2 regions of the Murimonas intestini genome follow, and region 2 is predicted to be linked to the other one. Evidence: a T-box and tRNA genes for the amino acid it is inferred to sense, from the RefSeq annotation. Region 2 holds a T-box; the other holds one or more tRNA genes.
What was found. The T-box of region 2 lies ahead of NSB28_RS11125 (valine--tRNA ligase). A T-box ahead of a tRNA ligase gene usually reads a tRNA of that ligase, here a tRNA-Val.
Positions count from the first base shown of each region.

Region 1 (3,417 bases), on a different contig from region 2:
CCTATTGCGTACTTGACAGCGAGGCCAGATTTATTTTTAAAATGCCTGCAGATGCAGAGGAAGAAGTATTATGTGATATAGCCGATGATTTTACAGCGTATTACAGGCTGAACAGGGAGATAAAGGGAGCTGTGATACGGGATGCCCGCAGAGCCAGGGTGTTTGATTCCAAAGATAAGCTGAAGAAAAGCTGGCTGGAGCTCCACAATCTGCCTGTTAAAAAAGAGTTCGTTAAGAGGGCGTCCGATTACTGGTGGAGCAGTTATCAGGATTATTCAGGCAGATATCTGAGCGGGATCGTGAGTCAGGAGCCGATGCTGCATCTGCTGGATGAAAATATTGATAAAGCCAGAAAAAAGTTTTCCAGCTACTATAAAAAACGTTAATTTGATAAAAATGTAATGCAAAAAAGCGAAATTTAATTTTTATTTAAGAAAATAAATGGTATAATAACTGCATGGGTAGTTTTGTGAAAGGCTCAGCGCGGGGACGCGCATCTAAATGAGGAGGATAAAATGAGAAAAACGGTATTATTGCTGGCGGCTGTTCTTACTGCCGCAGTTCTGGGAGGCTGTAATGGCAGTGAAGGAAAAGAGCAGAAGGCTGATACGGAACAGAAGACTGAGGCGGTTATGCATGAGACATCCGGGGCTGCTGAAGTGATAGGTGATGTTCCTCTTGCAGAAGCAGAGAAGACGGAAGCAGGGCAGACAGAAGCAAACATACCTTCACAGAATGACACACAGGCAGTTCAGGAGACAGAGATGCTCACTGAGAAAATGACGCTCACTGAGGCAGGTGTGCCTGAGGCGGACTGGAATGGAACGTATGTAAAAGAAGGGGAGTCGCTGACAATGGAAGCTGTGGACGCCACATCCTTTGAATTCCAGTTTGGAACATCGGGGATAAATGGAGTCGCCAGGATCAGCGAGAATCCCAACAGCGCCACATACGAAGGTGATGACCATTACATGGTCCAGTTTGTATTGTCTGACGGGCAGGTAGACGTGACTGTTCTGACACAGGACAGCCAGTCGGAGAGTTCTCCCATAAATGGTTTATATGAATTGAAAAAGTAGTGATCACAATGCAAAGGAGGAAGGTATATGAGGCTGGCAGATATCGTTCAGGGTGTTCAACATTTGGGGATACCGGTTGTTAATTTAAACGAAGCGGTAAACTGGTATGAGGAAAAGCTCGGTTTCCGCAGGGTACAGCAGAAAATAGTCCTGAATCCCAATTATATGGAGATGGCTATTCTGGTTCTGGGCGATATTATGCTGCAGATATACCAGCCTTCAGGCAGAGAAAGAATTGAAGTGGCAAAAAGGCGCGACGGCATACTTGACCATTTTGCCATAGAGGCCCCGGATATTGAAGAATGTGCCAGGGAGGCTTTGGAGAAAGGAATGCAGGTACATTCCTCAACGCCTGATGGTATTATTCATTATACGACACTTGGGGAAAAGGGCGTAAAAGGGATTAATTTTGCAGGTCCAAACCAGGAGGTAGTAGAATTCTGCCACGACAACAGCATTGGATATGGAGCAAGGAAAGGCCTTCAGGGGTGGGCGCATCTTGCGCTTAAAGTGAGAGATCTGGAACGCTCCAGGGAATTTTACGGTAAGCTGGGATTTAAAGAGTGCGGCGGGGGTTATCTGATGACGGATGACGGCCGCCTGGAGATCGCATTCATGAAGAACAACGGATTTATGCTTGAAATCATTCAAATGGCAGGGCAGGGCCTGTTGGAACTGGATAAAAGGACATCGGGACATATTGACCACATTGCCCTCGATGTGTCGGATATCTCAGATGCGCTGTTTCTTGCAAAAAAAGAAGGCTTCAGGATGATACATTATGTAGTCCAGACACTTCCGATACTGGAACGCGGGATCCGCTTTTTTAAAGTCATGGGACCAGATGGAGAAATAATTGAATTTGCTGAAAAAAACTACTTGACATTTTGAGGAATTTAATAGTATAATAGCAAAGCAGTCCGATACAAGGGCTGCTTGACATGGGATCTTAGCTCAGCTGGGAGAGCATCTGCCTTACAAGCAGAGGGTCATAGGTTCGAGCCCTATAGGTCCCATGATAATTAAATATGGCGGAATAGCTCAGTTGGCTAGAGCACACGGTTCATACCCGTGGTGTCGAGAGTTCAAATCTCCCTTCCGCTATTACTAAGCAGAGATGATAAAGTCTCTGCTTTTTTATTTTTCAGGAAACTTCATTTCCAGCAAAACAAAAACCTCCGGGGGATGCGCGGCTATTAATATTTCATAAACAAAAGTGAAACGTAACGTCAATAAAGGGATGATATTCTTACACCATCAAGTAAAGCAGAGACAAATGAAAGGGAGATAAGCAGTATGGCTAAATCAAAGTTAGTAAAAGCAAATGAAAAGATTGCCGAAGGTGTAGTTGACGGATACAAAAAAATTGAGAAAGGTGTAGTTGGCGGTTACAAAAAGATTGAAGAGGGAGCAGTAGGAGGTTTCAATAAGATAGCTGATAAGTTTGTAGACAACTTTCTGACAAAGGAGGGCGAATCCGTAGAGGACGCGAGAGCCAGACTTGCAAAGGAACAGAAGGAAAGAGAAGAAGCGGATAGGTTGGCTTTCGAAGAACGGCAGGCAAGAAGAAAGGCAGGTGTTGAATAATGAAAAAGAGTACATTTACTGCAATGAGTTTAGGAACGATTGGCGGCATATTATTTGCCCTGGGAATGTGCATGGCGCTGATTCCGGAATGGAATGCATTCAGGCCCGGGGTTATTATGGGGGCAGCAGGTGCGGTTGTGCTGCTGATCATGGCAGGCGTTTGGAGAAAAATGGAAAACAAAGCTCCCATTAGGCTTTCAGGGAAAACAGTAGGAGCAGTTTTGATTGGAGTTATCGGAGCCCTGCTTCTGGGAGTGGGTATGTGCCTTACAATGGTGTGGAGCAATTTGGTACTGGGCATTGTGATAGGGATCATTGGAATTATTGCTCTCCTCTGCCTGATTCCTTTTGTAAAAGGATTAAAGTAAGCGGCGGCAGGAAGGATTAACCTGTGCAGGAAAAATGGAATTACCGGCGTCACAGTGTGTTATGATCTTTGTCATAGGAATACAGGGTATCCGCTCCTAAGGGAAAACAATATAGTTGTGCAGTTTCGGTAAAAAAATATTGGACAGGATATTTGATAGTGAAAAACTGATGGAATAAATTGAGATACCAAATTAATGCTTTAGTGAGAAAGAGCGAAATATAAGTATAAATGTATAAAAAAGTTGAACTGTATGCACAATTTCTTAAGTTTTCTTAAGGAACATAAGAATATTTTTTGTATTAATTAATGAAAAGGGCATGATTTTCCGGGACAAGTATGATAGGATAACCTCTGTAATGATTATCGGGATAATCTGGTTAT
Region 1 is NZ_JANKBI010000009.1:148,732-152,148, reverse strand. It holds gene NSB28_RS14215 (hypothetical protein) at 1-386, shown strand, start outside; gene NSB28_RS14210 (hypothetical protein) at 516-1,079, shown strand; gene NSB28_RS14205 (VOC family protein) at 1,107-1,970, shown strand; tRNA gene NSB28_RS14200 (tRNA-Val) at 2,023-2,095, shown strand; tRNA gene NSB28_RS14195 (tRNA-Met) at 2,110-2,183, shown strand; gene NSB28_RS14190 (hypothetical protein) at 2,376-2,666, shown strand; gene NSB28_RS14185 (hypothetical protein) at 2,666-3,034, shown strand.
Region 1: it encodes a tRNA-Val, which carries the amino acid that the T-box ahead of NSB28_RS11125 (valine--tRNA ligase) is inferred to sense. The anticodon was not compared.

Region 2 (3,417 bases):
CACTGCCTCTTTGATCGTCTCGACTGCCGTTTCATCCTCTTTAAAATCCCAGTCATTCCTAAACTGCGGCCATTCGGATATCATGATGGATTCTTCCTCTTCCTGCAGTGTGCAGAATATCTCTTCTGTAATAAAAGGCATAAACGGGTGGAGCAGCTTTAAGGCATTGCCCAGCACTGTTTTCAAAGTCCAGAGAGCAGCTGATTTTGTATTGTCATCATCATTATAGAGACGTGGTTTAACCATCTCAATATACCAGTCACAGAATTCCTCCCAGATAAAGTCATAAACCTTCTGAACGGCAATACCCAGCTCATACTTATCCATATTTTCTGTGACATCGCCTGCCAGAGTATTTACTTTTGAAAGAATCCATTTATCGGCGCTGGTAAGCTGGCTTAATTCCATTGATGAGGGCACTTCCGCCTTTTCCAGGTTCATCATGATAAATCTGGATGCATTCCAAACTTTGTTCGCAAAGTTTCTGCTCGCTTCCACTCTCTCCATATAGAAACGCATATCATTTCCAGGTGCATTTCCTGTAATCAGCGTCAGTCTGAGCGCATCTGCCCCGTACTGGTCTATGATCTCCAGCGGGTCGATTCCATTCCCCAGAGATTTACTCATTTTGCGTCCCTGGGAGTCACGGATCAGGCCGTGGATCAGTACATGATGGAACGGAACCTTTCCTGTCTGCTCAAGAGATGAGAAGACCATACGGATTACCCAGAAGAAGATAATGTCATAGCCTGTCACTAAAACATCTGTGGGGAAGAAATAATCCAGATCCTCTGTCTTGTCAGGCCATCCAAGTGTGGAGAACGGCCACAGAGCTGAACTGAACCATGTATCCAGTGTATCCTCATCCTGTGTTAGATGTGTACATCCGCATTTTGGACATTTTTCCGGCTGACTTCCAGATACCACAATTTCACCGCATTCATCGCAGTAATATGCCGGTATACGGTGTCCCCACCACAGCTGTCTGGATATGCACCAGTCGCGGATGTTTTCCAGCCAGTGCAGATATATCTTGTCGAAACGCTCAGGCACAAATTTCAGGCTGCCATTCTTAATAGCTTCTATTGCAGGCTTAGCCATCTCCTCCATCCTGACAAACCACTGCTGTTTGATCATTGGTTCCACTGTCGTCTTGCAGCGGTCATGGGTGCCTACATTATGTGTATGCGGTACTACTTTCACAAGAAGTCCCAGTTCCTTTAAGTCTTCCACCATAGCCTTGCGGGCAGCATAACGCTCCATATTGGCATATTTTCCGCCAAGCTCATTGATCGTAGCATCATCATTCATAATGTTGATCTCAGGCAGATTGTGACGTTTGCCCACCTCAAAGTCATTCGGGTCATGGGCAGGCGTGATCTTTACGCAGCCAGTACCAAATTCCTTATCTACATAGCTGTCTGCGATCACAGGAATCTCTCTGTCTGTGAGCGGCAGCTTCAGCATCTTTCCAATCAGATCCTTATAACGTTCATCTTCCGGATTAACGGCAACTGCAGTATCCCCCAGCAGAGTTTCAGGACGTGTGGTGGCGATCTCCACAAATTTCCCCTCTTCTCCCACAATAGGATAATTAATATGCCAGAAAAAGCCATCCTGGTCAACATGCTCTACTTCCGCGTCCGATATGGATGTCTGGCATACAGGACACCAGTTAATGATGCGGGAACCTTTATAGATATATCCTTTTTCGTAGAGCTTGATAAACACCTCTTCTACAGCTTTGGAACATCCTTCGTCCATCGTAAAACGTTCCCTGTCCCAGTCAGCAGATGAGCCCATCTTCTTCAGCTGATTGATGATCTTACCGCCGTACTCTTCCTTCCACTCCCAGGCATGCTTCAGAAATTCTTCTCTTCCGATTTCATCCTTGTCTATCCCCTGCTCCCTGAGCTTCTCTATCACCTTTACCTCTGTGGCAATAGCGGCATGGTCTGTTCCCGGCTGCCAAAGCGCATTGTAGCCCTGCATCCTCTTATACCTGATCAGGATATCCTGCATTGTATTGTCCAGCGCATGTCCCATATGGAGCTGCCCTGTTACATTGGGCGGCGGCATAACGATAGTAAATGGTTTTTTACTCCTGTCCACTTCCGCATGGAAATATTTTTTGTTCATCCACTTCTCATAGAGACGGTCCTCTATACCCTTTGGATCGTATGTCTTTGCCAGTTCTTTGTTCATTATAATTCCTCCTGGATAATCCGGCATCCTCTGTCCGGTAAAATGTGACCGCGCAGCTTAGAGCATTTTCGAAAAATGCTCCGGCGCGGAGTTCAAAAAAATAACGCCCTCTGCATATGCAAAGGGCGTATTAAACGCGGTACCACCTTTTTCATACAGAAAATCCTGTCAGGACCTTCCATATCTCTCCAATCCTTTAACGCTGATTACGCGTAACGGCCTAATCCACTGTTTCTCAGCCGTTCAGTTCAAAAGCTACCTTCTATTTATCCTATCTGAAATGCCCTCCCAGCCCATGAGGCATCCTCTCTGACAGACGGTGTAAATATACTCCTCTTTCTCGCCACCTTTTTAACTATGTACCCAATAATAGCTAATTTGGGGGATTTTGTCAAGGGCTTGGCTGATTTTTGCATAATAACCAATATCTTAGTTACCGTTCACTCCATGCTCAGTAACACGCTCAGCTGCCTTTACCCTCATCCACTTCTCAAATGCCTCCGCGATCTTGGGGCTGAACTTTTTCCCGCTCTGATTCCTGATGTCCGCCAGGACACTTTCCTGCGGCTTGCCCTCAACGCCTAAATAGCCAAACCTGGCCCTGTCATAAGTGTCTACTATGTGAATGATCATGGCTTCCTCAGGAATCCTGTCTCCTGAGATATGGTAAGGATATCCGCTTCCATCCCAGTTCTCATGGTGGTAAAGGATCGACAGCGCCTTATTCCTGAGTTCCGGAGCCGAATAGAGGATACGGTAGCCGACTTCCGGATGACGCTTGACTTCAAGACGCTCCGCTCTTTTCAGGGGCACATTTTTGTCCAGCACTTCCCCCGACATGGAAGCCATCCCAATATCATGCAGATACCCCAGCTGCTGAAGATTCTGAAGCCCTTTCTCGTCATATCCCAGATACCTTCCGAATTCTGCCGCCATCACAGATACGTTTCTGCAGTGATTATGGAATCTGGGGCTTTTTTGAAATAAAGTCTTCAGGACGATATCTACTGTTTCCGACTTCTGCTGGGTGCTTCTTATGACTTTCTGGCTGTACATGGCATCCTCGGCCGCATGGATCGTCACATTAAGCCCTTCCTCTTCTTTCCTTTTTACGGCCATTCCCCATGAGAAAGACAAAGTCAACCCGCCCAGTTTATGGCTGGCCACTTCCCGCTCCACCCTTTCCATGTACTTCTGTACCTCATCCGGCCC
Region 2 is NZ_JANKBI010000006.1:47,940-51,356, forward strand. It holds gene NSB28_RS11125 (valine--tRNA ligase) at 1-2,205, opposite strand, end outside; T-box leader at 2,324-2,558, opposite strand; gene NSB28_RS11130 (diguanylate cyclase domain-containing protein) at 2,635-3,417, opposite strand, start outside.